2 regions of the Rhizobium sp. SRDI969 genome follow, and region 1 is predicted to be linked to the other one. Evidence: predicted binding sites of a transcription regulator. Region 1 holds the regulator's gene; the other holds the start of a gene.

Region 1 (7,480 bases):
GAGTGTTTCGCCGCCGAGCTGGCGCATGCCGACGTCGAAGGAGACGCGGGTGCGCGTCGACGGCTTCTCGAAGATCATCGCCAGCATCTTGCCGGCGAGCGGCTTATCACCCTGGCCTGCCTTAAACGCCTGCTTGCGGGAAAGCGCATCGTTCATGATGGTTCTGAGATCGGCTGATGTGACCGCCGAAAGATCTAGGAAATGTTTAGGGCTCATGTCTTCTTACCTGTGCTGCGCCCGAAGGCGGCAATCTCTTCAAGCCGTCTTCTTGACCTTGGAGGCGCGAATGCTCTCGGCGGCGCGCTCGACGCGGGCCAGACCCTCGCGGGCTTCCTCGGCAGTGACCACGAGCGGCGGAAGAAGGCGGATGACGTTGTCGCCGGCAGGCACGCTGAGCAGATGGGCGGCGCGGATCGCCTGCAGCAGTTCGGCTGAGGGAACGGCGGCCTTGATGCCGAGCAAAAGGCCCTCGCCTCTGATATCCTCGATCACATCGGGATAACGATCCTTCAGCGAAGCGAGGCCCTGGCGGAAGACAAGCGCTACGTCGCGCACATGCTGGAGGAAGCCATCGGCAAGGATGATGTCGAGCACGGCGCTGCCGACGGCCATGGCAAGCGGATTGCCGCCATAGGTCGAGCCATGCGTGCCGGCCTTCATGCCGGAGGCGGCCTCCGACGTGGCAAGGCAGGCGCCGAGCGGGAACCCGCCGCCGATGCCCTTGGCGACAGCCATGATATCGGGCGTGATACCCGACCATTCATGGGCGAAGAGCTTGCCGGTGCGGCCGACGCCGGTCTGGACCTCGTCGAGGATCAACAGCAGGCCGTTCTCGTCGCAGAGCTGGCGAAGCGCCTTCATGAACTCGTTGGTGGCAGGGCGCACGCCGCCCTCGCCCTGCACCGGCTCGATGAGGATGGCGGCCGTAGCATCGGTGATCGCGGCGCGAACCGCTTCGATGTCGCCGAAAGCAACCTGATCGAAACCCGGCGCCTTCGGGCCGAAGCCTTCCAGATATTTTTCCTGGCCGCCGGCGGCGATCGTCGCCAGCGTCCGTCCGTGGAAGGCGCCTTCGAACGTGATGATATGGAAGCGCTCGGGATGACCCTTGGAAAACTGATAGCGGCGCGCCGTCTTGATCGCGCATTCGAGCGCCTCGGCGCCCGAATTGGTGAAGAACACCTTGTCGGCGAAGGTGGCGTCCGTCAGCCGTTTTGCCAGACGCTCCTGGCCGGGGATCTCATAGATGTTCGACAGGTGCCACACCTTGTCGGCCTGCTCCTTCAGTGCGCCCACAACATGCGGATTGCTGTGGCCGACGGAGGTGACGGCGACGCCGGCGCCGAAATCGAGATATCGCTCGCCGCTTTCGGTGATCAGCCATACGCCCTCGCCTCGCTCGAACCGCAGCGGGGCACGAGAATAGGTGTCATAAAGCGGCGCGGCTTCAGCCATGGCGCGATCTCCATCAAGTTGCCGGGCAATGACTCCGGCTAAGGAAACCAGGCCCGAAAAATCAAAAATGCCGCCTTGCGGCGGCGAGTGGCACTATTTCCTTTTCGCGCTGCAATGTCAACAAAACGGCGCCCTTAGCGTATGCAGCAAGAGTGTACAGCGGCATTTCCAGTCATCAACAGGCATTATTGCAGAAATGACACGCAGGGGCAGCAAGTTGGGGAAAACTACGAATTCGATTCATCCGGATTCATGCGACTCTTGTCACGGAGTCAGGCTCACACTAGGTTAAAGATCAATTACTAGACTGCATGCGGCGGAACTAGTCACCAAAATTGATCAAGCGTTTCTTGTTTCGGAGCTCCCGGGACAACGGTGAGGGATTCTGCCATCACCAACGCAGAAGGTGGAGACAGGGCATGAACTGGACAGACGAGCGGGTCGAGAAACTCAAGAAACTTTGGGCCGAAGGACTGAGCGCCAGCCAGATCGCTGCGCAGCTTGGCGGGGTCAGCAGAAACGCGGTCATCGGCAAAGTGCATCGGCTGTGCCTCCCCGGCCGTGCCAAGGCCGGCGGCACCAACACCGCGGCGCGAACGCCGAAGCGCAATACCTCGGCGCCGCGCGCGCCGAACTACGCCTCACGGGTCACGACCCGCACCGTTACCCGCCAGCAGGGCGCGACCATGCTGAAGGAAGAGATCGAGATCGAAACGATCGAGGAAATGGAATATGTGCCGAGAGGCAATGTGGTGGTGCCGATTTCCCGACGCCTCGGCCTGACGGAGCTGACCGAACGCACCTGCAAGTGGCCGGTCGGCGATCCGCTGAAGGACGACTTCCATTTCTGCGGCTGCGAGTCCCCCGACAATTCGCCTTATTGCGGCTATCACCAGAAGCTTGCCTACCAGCCGGTCAACGAACGCCGCCGGGCGGCAGCCCGGGCCAGCTGAACGGGTGATCATTGCTAGAATGACGAAACGGGCCGAGTGGCCCGTTTTTTATGCAATTTTGGTCCGTGCGGATGGCTGCCCCTCATCCGCCTGCCGGCACCTTCTCCCCGCTTGCGGGGCGAAGGGACATGCCGCACCCTCTCCATCCCCACCAACCTTTCGCGGGGCACGTCCCCTCGCCCCGCTTACGGGGAGAGGGTTAGGGTGAGGGGCAGACGTTAGCACGAGCCCTTGTCAGTAACCAGAACGGAAGCCCTCAGGCTTCCATCGAATAGCCGGCGCCGCGGACGGTGCGGATAACGTCCTGCATGTTGGAGAAATTCAGCGCCTTGCGCAGGCGGCCGACATGGACGTCGACGGTGCGCTCGTCGACATAGATATCGTGGCCCCAGACGCCATCCAACAGCTGCGAGCGGGAGAAGACCCGGCCCGGCGACGACATCAGGAATTCCAGCAGGCGGAATTCGGTGGGGCCGAGGCGGACTTCACGGGTCTTGCGATGGACGCGATGGGTCTCGCGGTCGAGCTCGATGTCACCGCATTTCAGCACCGTCGACAGCACCTCGGGACGGGCGCGGCGCAGCATCGCCTTGACGCGGGCAACGAGCTCGGGGGTCGAGAAGGGCTTGACGACGTAATCGTCGGCGCCCGTCGACAATCCGCGGACGCGCTCGCTCTCTTCGCCGCGCGCCGTCAGCATGATGATCGGCAGGCGCTCGGTTTCCGGCCGCATGCGCAGCCGCCGGCAGAGCTCGATGCCCGAGACGCCGGGCAGCATCCAATCGAGGATGAGAAGATCGGGAGTGCGCTCCTGAAGCCGCATTTCGGCTTCGTCGCCACGAAGAATGGTATCGACCTCGAAGCCTTCCGCTTCGAGATTGTAGCGAAGAAGCACGCTGAGGGCTTCCTCGTCTTCAACAACTGCAACTCTCGGGATCATGCGTATCGGTCTCCTCGCGCATGATCCTTAAACCGGGGGTGATTTAAGCAATGCATCCTGCGCAAACTCAGAAATTGGCTGCGACCTCTTTGCGCGCCCGGACGGGCGCGCACGCAATTGACTGGTCCGGGCGACTGGCCCGGACGGTTATTCCGTGACCGCGCCGACGGTGTTGGCGCTGTCGTCCTTCGGACGGTCGCCTTCCGGCTGCGCGCCTGTCGTCATGTAAAAGATCGTTTCGGCGATGTTGGTGGCGTGGTCGCCGATGCGCTCGATGTTCTTGGCGCAGAAGAGAAGATGCGTGCAGCTGGTGATGTTGCGCGGATCTTCCATCATGTAGGTCAGGAGCTCGCGGAACAGCGAGGTGTACATGGCGTCGATCTCGTTGTCGCGTTCGCGGATCGCATTCGCCTTGTCGGCGGAACGATTGGTGTAGACGTCGAGCACTTCCTTGAGCTGGACGAGCGCCAGCTCGGACAGATGCTCAAGGCCGCGGGCGAGCTTGCGGGGAACGCCGGTGCTTTGGACGGCGATGACGCGCTTGGCGGTGTTCTTGCCGAGGTCGCCGACGCGTTCGAGATCGGCGGCGATGCGGATCGAACCCATGATTTCGCGCAGGTCCGCAGCCATCGGCTGACGGCGGGCAATGGTGACGATCGCCTTGTCGCCGATTTCGCGTTCGGCATGATCGAGGATCACGTCGTCGGAGATGACCTTCTGCGCCAGCGCGGTATCGCCATTGACGAGCGCCCGGACGGATTCGGCGACCATCTGCTCGGCCAGACCGCCCATTTCGGAAATCCGCCTGGACAGGAACTTCAAATCATCATCATAGGCAGAATAAATATGTGTCGATGCCATGGGGCTTTATCCTCGAATAACGGGAAGGCTTGGTGTCGCCAAAATCAGCCGAAACGACCCATGATGTAGTCCTGGGTGCGCGGGTCGTCGGGATTGGTGAACATCTTGTCGGTGTCGTTTTCCTCGACAAGATTGCCAAGGTGGAACATGGCGGTGCGCTGCGAGACACGCGCGGCCTGCTGCATGGAGTGGGTGACGATGACGATCGTGTAGTTCTCGCGCAGCTCGTGGATCAGTTCCTCGACCTTGGCGGTGGCGATCGGGTCGAGCGCCGAGCAGGGCTCGTCCATGAGGATGACCTCAGGGCTGACGGCAACGGCACGGGCAATGCAGAGGCGCTGCTGCTGACCGCCGGACAGGCCGGTGCCGGATTCATGCACGCGGTCCTTGACTTCGTTCCAGAGACCGGCGCGCTGCAGGCTGGTCTCGACGATCTGGTCGAGGTCGGCCTTCGACTTGGCAAGGCCATGGATGCGCGGGCCGTAGGAGACGTTTTCGTAGATCGTCTTCGGGAACGGGTTCGGCTTCTGGAAGACCATGCCGACGCGGGCGCGAAGTTCGACGACGTCGATATCGGGATCATAGATATCGTCGGTATCAAGCGTGATCTTGCCGGTGACGCGGCAGCCGTCGATCGTGTCGTTCATGCGGTTGAGGCACCGCAGGAAGGTCGACTTGCCGCAGCCGGACGGGCCGATCAGGGCGGTTACGGTGTTTTCGCGGACGTTCAGGTTCACATCGAAAAGCGCGCGCTTCTCGCCATAGTAAACCGAGACTTCCTTTCCGATCATCTTATACGGGACGTTGCTCATCTTGCGATCCAGCGCCTTTTCAACTGCAGCTTCCGTCAACATGTTCATGATGTTTAACTCCGTTTACCAGCGGCGCTCGAAGCGACGACGCAAGAGGATGGCGCCCATGTTCATGACGATCAGGAACAGGAGCAGGACGATGATGGCACCCGAAGTACGCTCAACGAAGGCACGTTCGGCCTCGTTGGCCCACATATAGACCTGTACGGGCAGAGCCGTCGAGGGATCGAGCGGTGTCGTCGGCGCGTTGGCGACGAAGGCGACCATGCCAATCAGGAGCAGCGGCGCGGTTTCGCCGAGCGCGTGCGCCAGGCCGATGATCGTGCCGGTGAGGATGCCTGGCATGGCGAGCGGTAGAACATGGTGAAACACCATCTGCATCTTCGACGCGCCGAGGCCGAGCGCTGCGGCGCGGATCGACGGCGGCACGGCGCGCAGAGCCGCACGCGTGGCGATGATGATCGTCGGCAGGGTCATCAGCGTCAGCACCAGGCCGCCAACCAGCGAAGCCGAGCGCGGCAGGCCGATGAAGTTGATGAAGACGGAAAGACCGAGCAGGCCGTAGACGATGGAAGGAACCGCGGCGAGGTTGTTGATATTGACCTCGATCAGGTCCGTCAGCTTGTTCTTCGGCGCGAACTCCTCGAGATAGATCGAGGCGGCGACGCCGATCGGCAGAGCGAGCACGAGGACGATCAGCATCAGGTAGAGCGAGCCGATCAGGGCGACGCCCAGGCCTGCGGCCTCCGGACGGCTGGAATTGCCGTTGACGAAAAGGCCGGTGTTGAACTGCTTGTGGAGAGCGCCGCTCGCCTTCAGCTCGTTCATCCATGCAACCTGCTTGTCGTTGACCTTGCGGTTCTTCTCATCGACGGAGAGATCGATCTGGCCCTTGCTGGCGCTGTCGACATTGGCGTCGGCGAGCAGAGTGACGTCGACCGTCTTGCCGATGATCGACGGATCGGCGATCACCATATCGCGCAGCTGGATCGGCGCACTCTTCGACAGCATGGCGGATGCATCGCGCACGTCGGGACGGCTCGAGGCATTGATGTTCAGCTGCTTGACGATCGCGTCACGCAGGAGAACCGGATAGTTGGCGGCGATCAGCACCGAAGGGTCGGTCGCACGCTTGTTGTTCGGGTCGATCGTCTTCTCGGAAAACTCGATCGGCAGGGTGATCGCCGTCTGCTGGAAGGCGGTATAGCCTTTGCCGATCACCGTCCACAGCAGGATGAAGAGGAAGACGAGACCGAAGGTGATGGCGGCGATGCCATAGGCCTGGAACCGGCGCTCGGCGGCATAGCGGCGCTTGATGCCGATATCGCGGCGCGCGGGCGCCGTGGAAACGGTGACGCCTGATGTGGGAGAAACAATATCCGTCATTCGTACTGCTCCCGGTATTTGCGCACGATGTAGAGCGCATAGATATTGAGGCAAAGCGTGATGCAGAACAGCGTGATGCCAAGGGCAAAGGCAACCAGCGTCTGCGGCGAGGTGAACTCAAGGTCGCCGGTCAACTGATTGACGATCTTGACGGTCACCGTCGTCATCGGCTCGAAGGGATTGATCTGAATGCGGGCGGCGACACCAGCGGCCAGCACGACGATCATGGTTTCGCCGATGGCCCGCGAGGCCGTCATCAGCAGTGCGCCGACGATGCCGGGAAGGGCTGCCGGCAAGACCACTTTCTTGATGGTTTCGGAGCGTGTGGCACCAAGACCGAGCGAACCGTCACGCAGCGATCGGGGCACGGCGGTGATAATGTCGTCCGACAGCGAAGACACGTAGGGGATCAGCATGATGCCCATGACGATGCCGGCCGTCAGAACGCTCTGCGCCTGGATGAAATTGCTGTAATTGCCGGACAGAAGGCCGCTGATCTCAGCGGAGAAATCGCGCAGGAACGGGCCGACGGTGACGAGCGCGAAGAAGCCGTAGACGATCGTCGGAATGCCGGCGAGCACTTCAAGCAGCGGCTTGGCGACCCCGCGCAGCTTCGGCGAGGCGTATTCGGCCATGTAGATGGCGGCGAAGAGGCCGACCGGCACGGCGACCAGCATGGCGACCAGGCCGATATAGATCGTTCCGAGCAGCAGCGGGATTAGGCCGAACTGACCGAAGGACGAGCTGCCGGCGCCGGCAAAGCGCGGATCCCAGACGGTGCCGAAGAAGAAGTCCATGGCGGGGACGGCGGCAAAGAAGCGGGCGGCTTCCGATAGCATGGAGAACACGATGCCGATCGTCGTCAGAATGGCGATCGAGGAGGCGAGCAGCAGGCCCCAGAGCATGACGCGCTCGACCCGGTTGCGGGCGCGGAAGCGCGGAGCAATGGAGCGCAGCGCATAGAAGGCGCCAGCAATGGCGAGAGCGAAGACAACAGCCGTCATGGCGATGCGGCTCGTCATGCTCAGGGCATTGAGCTTTTTGGCGGCGTCGAGCATGTAAGGCAGCGGCTG
Region 2 (7,480 bases), 370 kb from region 1:
AAGGGGCGCGGCATCGATCTTGCCGCGAAATCGGTCCGGGTGCGCGACGGCCATACTGGCGCCCGCGAAGCGGGCACGATCGGCTTTGCGACGCTGCGCGGCGGCTCGGTCATCGGCGAGCATTCCGTGCTTTTCGCCGGCGAAGGTGAAATCGTCACCCTATCGCACAGTGCGGCCGACCGCTCGATCTTCGCGCGCGGCGCCATCAAGGCGGCGCTTTGGGCGCGCGACAAGAAGCCGGGTCTCTATTCCATGCTCGACGTGCTCGGGCTTTCTTCCTCTTAACGATACTACGGAGGCATATTCATGAGCGGTACCCTCGTCCTCGTTCGCCACGGCCAGAGTGACTGGAACCTGAAGAATCTCTTCACCGGCTGGAAGGATCCCGATCTGACCGAGCTCGGCGTCCAGGAAGCCAATGCCGGCGGGGCGGCGCTCGCCGAATACGGCATCAAATTCGATGTCGCCTATACCTCGGTGCTGGTGCGCGCGCAGCACACGCTGAAGCTCATCCTCGACAAGGTCGGCCAGCCCGATCTCCTGACGATCAGCGACCAGGCGCTGAACGAGCGCGATTACGGCGATCTCTCCGGCCTCAACAAGGATGATGCGCGCGCCAAATGGGGCGAGGAACAGGTGCATATCTGGCGCCGCTCCTATGACGTGCCGCCGCCCGGCGGTGAAAGCCTGCGCGACACCGGCGCCCGCGTCTGGCCCTACTACCTCACCGAAATTCTGCCGCGCGTGCTCAGAGGCGAGAAGGTGCTGGTTGCCGCGCACGGCAATTCGCTGCGCTCGCTTGTCATGGTGCTCGACAAGCTCACCCGCGAAGGCGTGCTCGCCCTCAACCTCGCGACCGGCGTGCCGATGGTCTACAAGCTGAAGGCGGATTCCACCGTCGCGTCCAAGGAAGTGCTCGGTGACATGTCGGGCGCACATTGATCGCAGCTGATCTTTCCCCCTTAGAGCAATTCCGTTTTTCTTCGAATCACGAAATTGCTCTAACTCTTTGTTTTCACGCAATTACCTGGCGCAAAACCGCTGCACACTTTTGCTGGAATTGCTCTAGGCGGAGAAAGGCGCTCAGTTCTCGATGGTGAACTGTACCCGGTCGGCCGCGAAACGGCTGATCGAATATTGCACCGGCACACCCTCAAGATCGGTATTCATCGCCTTGGCGATCAGCAGGATCGCGCCGGGGGTGAGTTCGAGGTCGGCCATGTCGGCCGCACTCGCATGGGCGGCCGTCACTTCGGTCGTCGCCCGGACATAATCCGGCAGGCCGAGTTCGGCGAAAGCCTTGGTAATCGATTCTCCCGTCCGGTAGGCCTCACCGATACCGGCAAAGCGCTTGGCGGGAAACCAGCTCGTCGCCCTTGAAACCGGCCGCTTGTCCGCCTGACGCAATGTTTCCAGGCGGATCACCTCTTCTCCCGGCTTCAGGCCCAGCCAGCGGGCAATCTCGGCACTCGCTTCTTCCTTTGCCTCATCGAGCAGAAGGCCGCGCATCTCTCGGGCTTGATCGCCGATGCCGGCGGTAAAACGGGTGCGCCGGGTGATCGGGAAGTTCAGTCGCTCCTTACGCTCGATCAGCGTGCCGCGACCCTGTACCGCACGGACGATACCCTCCTGCGCCAATGCCGCCAGCGCGCTACGCACCGTATGCCGGTTGACGCCGAATTGCAGCGCCAGCATTGTTTCCGGCGGCACCATTCCCGTTTCGTCATAGGCTCCCGTGCTGATCGCCTCACGAATCCGATCGGCGATCTGGCGCCAGAGCGCCACGCCGGTTTGCCTTTGCACCTGCTTCAATCCCGCCATTCCACCCCTGCTCGTCCATTTAACTCTCGATGTCACACGCTTGTCACGACATCGATTTAGAGCTAAGTATAGCTTGTATGGTTGTCTATATCAATAGACATTTGGAGGGAAGCGGCGATGATATCAGCGGACAGGAAAGACGCTGCGTCACAGACGGCATCCGGGCGCAAACGCGCCGCCGATCTGCTGGCGCGCGCGGAGCGCAGCGAACTCCAGGCGGTCTTCGATGCGCTGCCGGAAAAGCCTGTGGCCCATCCGGTGCGCGGACCGGAAACCGGGCTGGTGATGGTGCGCGGACGCATCGGCGGCGGCGGCGCTCCCTTCAATCTGGGCGAAGTGACCGTGACGCGAGCGACCGTCCGGCTCGACACCGGTTCGGTCGGCCATGCCCAGGCGCTCGGCACCGACCGCGAGAAGGCCAGGCTTGCGGCGATCTTCGACGCGCTCTGGCAGGAGGAGGCGACGAAGGACTTCGTCGAACGGGCCCTGCTTTTACCGATCACTGAGCGGATCGCCGATGCCGAACGCCGCAAGGCGGACGAGACGGCGGCAACCCGCGTCGATTTCTTCACCATGGTGCGGGGAGACAACTGATGGGCCTGAAGACAGAAGCTTTGACCGGCGGCTTTGCCGAGCCGGTCTTCCATGCCCAAAGCGTCTTCAAGATGCTGATGGACGGCATGGCCCGCCCCGGCACGATCCAGACCGTTCAGCCCGATGTCGCTCCGCCGGCACCGCTCGGCATCGCCGCCGGCACGATCGCGCTGACGCTTTGCGACCACGACACGTCAGTCTGGCTTTCACAGGGACTGGCGAGATCCGCCGTGCCGGAGTGGCTCGGCTTCCATACCGGCGCACCGTTGACCACCGAAAAAGCCGAGGCGCGCTTTGCCTTCACCGAGGCCGGCACCGCACTTTCCTCCTTCGGCCTCTTTGCATCAGGCACGCAGGAATATCCCGACCGCTCGACGACCCTCATCATCGAACTCGCCAATCTCGAGGGTGGCCGCAGGCTGGCGCTGATGGGTCCCGGCATCCAGAGCGTGACGGAGATCGCGCCGATCGGCCTGCCGGAGACCTTCCTGCGGCTCTGGACCGAGAACCGCGCGCTCTTTCCGCGCGGCGTCGACATCGCGCTGACAGCGGGCAGGCGTTTCCTCTGCCTGCCGCGCACCACCAAGATCACAGCAACGGAGATCTGAGCTCATGTATGTTGCCGTCAAGGGTGGCGAGACCGCCATCGCCAATGCCCACCGCCTGCTCGCCGACCGCCGCCGCGGCGACCGTTCGCTGCCGGCGATCGGCATCGAACAGATCGTGGCGCAGTTGGCGCTCGCCGTCGACCGCGTCATGGCCGAGGCTTCGCTTTTCGACCGCACACTCGCTGCCCTCGCCATCCGCCAATCGCGCGGTGACATGATCGAGGCGATCTTCCTGCTGCGCGCTTACCGCACGACGCTGCCACGTTTCGGCTATTCCAGGCCGCTCGACACGGCTGATATGACGATCGAACGCCGCATCTCGGCGACCTACAAGGATCTGCCGGGCGGCCAGCTTCTTGGGCCCACCTTCGACTATACCCACCGGCTGCTCGATCCCTCGCTGCTTTCGGACGAGGCGGTGGAGACGCCCGCTCAGCGCGTCGCCGAGGCCGGCCGTGTCATGCGCGTCTCCGAGATCCTCGGCGAGGAAGGCCTGATCGAGGCCGACGGCGACATGCCGGAAGATCACGAGATCGGCGACCTGACCCGCGAACCGATGGAATTCCCGATGACCCGGGATCTCCGCCTGCAGGCGCTTGCCCGCGGCGACGAGGGCTTCCTGCTGGCGCTCGGTTATTCGACCCAGCGCGGCTATGGCCGCAACCACCCCTTCACCGGTGAAATCCGCATCGGCGACGTCGAGGTGGAATTCGACGTGCCGGAACTTGGTTTCGCCGTCTCGCTCGGCACGATCCAGATCACCGAATGCCAGATGGTCAACCAGTTCAAGGGGTCGGCCAAGGCGCCGCCGCAATTTACCCGCGGCTACGGCCTGGTCTTCGGCCAGAGCGAACGCAAGGCGATGGCGATGTCGCTTGTTGATCGTGCGCTTCGCGCCGAAGAGCTCGGCGAGGATATCACCGCACCGGCCCAGGACGAGGAATTCGTCATCTCGCACTCCGACAACGTCCAGGCGACGGGCTTCGTCGAGCATCTGAAGCTTCCGCATTATGTGGACTTCCAGGCCGAACTCGATCTCGTCCGCCGCATGCGCCGCGAATTCGAAGCCGCCCGCAACGGTGGCGAAGACATGAAGGAAGCCGCCGAATGACCGATCTGGCCAGCTACAACTTCGCCTATCTCGACGAACAGACCAAGCGGATGATCCGCCGCGCCATCCTGAAGGCGATCGCCATTCCCGGCTACCAGGTGCCCTTCGCCTCGCGCGAAATGCCGATGCCCTATGGCTGGGGCACCGGCGGCGTGCAGGTGACGGCCTCGATCATTGGACCGGACGACGTGCTGAAGGTCATCGACCAGGGCGCTGACGACACGACCAACGCCGTTTCCATTCGCGCCTTCTTCCAGAAGGTCGCCAATGTCGCGGTGACGACGCATACAAAGGATGCAACGATCATCCAGACGCGCCACCGCATTCCCGAAGAAAAGCTTAGGGTCGGGCAGGTGCTCGTCTACCAGGTGCCGATCCCCGAGCCGCTGCGCTTCCTCGAGCCGCGCGAGACCGAGACGCGCAAGATGCACGCGCTTGAAGAATACGGCCTCATGCATGTGAAGCTCTACGAGGATATCGCTCATAACGGCCGCATCTCGCGGACTTACGCTTATCCGGTGAAGGTCCACGGCCGCTATGTCATGGACCCGTCGCCGACGCCGAAATTCGACAATCCGAAGATGCATATGTCGGACGCGCTGCAGCTCTTCGGTGCCGGACGCGAGAAGCGCATTTATGCGGTTCCGCCCTATACCGACGTCGTCAGCCTGGATTTCGAAGATTATCCCTTCGATATCCAGCGCTTCGACAAGCCCTGCGCCCTTTGCGGCGCCGAGGACGTCTATCTCGACGAGGTGGTTCTCGACGACAAGGGCGGGCGGATGTTCGTCTGCTCCGACACCGATCATTGCGAAGACCGCCGCGCGCACGGACATGCCGGCGAGATGCTGGCCCGGGAGGCTGCAGAATGAGCGATACCCCGCTTCTCAAAGTCCACGACGTTTCGAAATTCTACGGCAACCGCATCGGCTGCCGCGACGTCTCGTTCGAGCTCTGGCCCGGCGAAGTGCTCGCCGTCGTCGGTGAATCCGGCTCCGGCAAGACGACGCTGCTCAACTGCCTCTCCACCCGGCTGCTGCCGAGCACCGGCAGCGTCGAATATCACATGCGCGATGGCAGCTATCGCGATCTCTATCGCATGAACGAGGCCGAGCGGCGCTTCCTGATGCGCACCGACTGGGGCTTCGTGCACCAGAACCCGGCCGATGGCCTGCGCATGACCGTTTCTGCCGGCGCCAATGTCGGCGAACGGCTGATGGCGATCGGCGACCGGCACTACGGCAAGATCCGCGCTTCGGCGATCGACTGGCTCGAACGCGTCGAGATCGACGCCGACCGCATCGACGACCAGCCGCGTGCCTTTTCCGGCGGCATGCGCCAGCGATTGCAGATCGCCCGCAACCTCGTCACCGGCCCACGCCTCGTCTTCATGGATGAACCCACAGGCGGCCTCGACGTCTCGGTGCAGGCGCGGCTGCTCGATCTCGTGCGCGGCCTCGTCAACGACCTCGGCCTCTCGGCCATCATCGTCACCCACGATCTCGCCGTCGCACGCCTGCTCTCGCACCGGATGATGGTGATGAAGGACGGCTACGTCATCGAACACGGGCTGACCGACCGCGTGCTCGACGACCCGCGCGAACCTTATACGCAGCTGCTCGTCTCCTCGATCCTGCAGGTCTGAGCAAATGTTACAACGCCTTGCGCGTCTTTCAGACGCGCGGCGCTGGGTCCTAAACCAAGGAAGAAAGAATCATGGCAACGCCCCTCGTCGTTTCCGAAGTCTCGAAGAGCTTCACCATGCATCTGCGCGACGGCATCAAGTTGCCCGTCGTCTCCGATGTCGCCTTCTCGGTCGCATCGGGCGAATGCGTCGTGCTCGGCGGCCCGTCCGGCATCGGCAAGAGCTCGCTGCTCAAGATGATCTACGGCAATTATGCCGTCGACACCGGCCAGATCCTCATTTGCCACGACGGACGCATCGTCGATCTCGCCTCTACCGATCCGCGCACCGTGCTCAACGTCCGCCGCAATACACTTGGCTATGTCAGCCAGTTCCTGCGCACCGTGCCGCGCGTCGCGGCGATCGACGTGGTTGCCGAACCGCTGGTGGCACGCGGCGAGGACGCCGTCATGGCACGGCAAAAGGCGGGCGCCCTGCTTGCCAGGCTCAATCTGCCGGAAACGCTCTGGCAGCTTCCGCCCGCCACCTTCTCCGGCGGCGAGCAGCAACGCGTCAACATCGCGCGCGGCTTCATCACCGAGCATACGATCCTGCTTCTCGACGAACCCACAGCCTCGCTCGATGCCAGGAACCGTGCCGTCGTCGTCGGCATGATCGCGGAAAAGAAAACGGCGGGTGTGGCCCTTCTCGGCATCTTCCACGACGAGGAAGTGCGCGAAGCCGTCGCCGACCGCATTCTCGACGTCCAGCAGTTCTCACCCGGAAAGATCGCTGCATGAGCCGCAAGCTTGATATCGAGCCCTACTTTCATGAAACGGCATCCGTCAGCGATTCCACCTTCGGGCGCTATACCGAGGTCTCGGAACGCTGCCGCATCAGCGAGGCCACGTTCGGCGACTATTCCTACATCATGCAGGACGGCTCCGTCTGGTGTGCGACGATCGGCAAGTTCGTCAATATCGCCGCCGCCGTGCGCATCAACGCCACCAACCATCCGACCTGGCGTGCGACGCTGCATCATTTCACCTATCGCGCCGCCGACTACTGGCCGGACGGCGATATGGAGACGGACTTCTTTGCTTGGCGGCGCGCAAACCGCGTGACCATCGGCAACGACGTCTGGATCGGCCACGGCGCGACGATTCTGCCCGGCGTCAACGTCGGCAACGGCGCGGTGATCGGAGCCGGCGCCGTCGTGTCGAAGGACGTCGCGCCCTATACGATCGTCGGCGGCGTGCCGGCCAAGCTCATCCGCGAGCGCTTTCCAAGAGAGGTCGGCGAACGGATGGACAGGCTTTCCTGGTGGGACTGGGAGCATGACCGGCTGCGCCAGGCGCTCCAGGATTTTCGCAACCTGGACGCGGAAGATTTCCTGTGCCGCTACGGCGGCTAAACCCCCGATATAGGGGCGAAGAATTGTGACAGGACTTACACAAATATGACATGTGAGGTTCATCAAGCGGGACTAATGCGATGCTGACCAAGGCCTGGATCGCAAGGGAAGAGCATGATGTTCGAGCTGAAGAATGTCACACGTCGTTTCGGAAAAAAGCTCGCTGTCGATTCCGTCACGCTCGCCATTCCCCAGGGGCAGATGGTCGGCATCATCGGCCGCTCCGGCGCCGGCAAGTCGACGCTGCTGCGCATGATCAACCGCCTTCAGGAGCCGAGCTCCGGCTCCGTTCATTTCGCCGGCGTCGA

Evidence for each region. Region 1 encodes PhoB, which activates phosphate uptake and scavenging genes when phosphate is short. Its sites were predicted from a motif close to TGTCATNNANCTGTCAT; they were not measured.
Region 2: phnF (phosphonate metabolism transcriptional regulator PhnF) is a predicted target of PhoB. The motif match lies at 1,852-1,868, and genes of this name have one in related genera.

What each region holds. Positions count from the first base shown of each region.
Region 1 is NZ_CP104035.1:171,355-178,834, reverse strand. It holds gene argF (ornithine carbamoyltransferase) at 1-216, opposite strand, end outside; gene N2A41_RS00895 (aspartate aminotransferase family protein) at 256-1,455, opposite strand; gene N2A41_RS00890 (GcrA family cell cycle regulator) at 1,875-2,408, shown strand; gene phoB (phosphate regulon transcriptional regulator PhoB) at 2,665-3,348, opposite strand; gene phoU (phosphate signaling complex protein PhoU) at 3,496-4,209, opposite strand; gene pstB (phosphate ABC transporter ATP-binding protein PstB) at 4,254-5,069, opposite strand; gene pstA (phosphate ABC transporter permease PstA) at 5,085-6,407, opposite strand; gene pstC (phosphate ABC transporter permease subunit PstC) at 6,404-7,480, opposite strand, start outside.
Region 2 is NZ_CP104035.1:4,700,069-4,707,548, reverse strand. It holds gene dapB (4-hydroxy-tetrahydrodipicolinate reductase) at 1-285, shown strand, start outside; gene N2A41_RS23150 (2,3-bisphosphoglycerate-dependent phosphoglycerate mutase) at 307-942, shown strand; gene phnF (phosphonate metabolism transcriptional regulator PhnF) at 1,084-1,821, opposite strand; gene phnG (phosphonate C-P lyase system protein PhnG) at 1,939-2,415, shown strand; gene phnH (phosphonate C-P lyase system protein PhnH) at 2,415-3,023, shown strand; gene N2A41_RS23130 (carbon-phosphorus lyase complex subunit PhnI) at 3,028-4,134, shown strand; gene N2A41_RS23125 (alpha-D-ribose 1-methylphosphonate 5-phosphate C-P-lyase PhnJ) at 4,131-5,006, shown strand; gene phnK (phosphonate C-P lyase system protein PhnK) at 5,003-5,779, shown strand; gene phnL (phosphonate C-P lyase system protein PhnL) at 5,851-6,558, shown strand; gene N2A41_RS23110 (DapH/DapD/GlmU-related protein) at 6,555-7,172, shown strand; gene phnC (phosphonate ABC transporter ATP-binding protein) at 7,290-7,480, shown strand, end outside.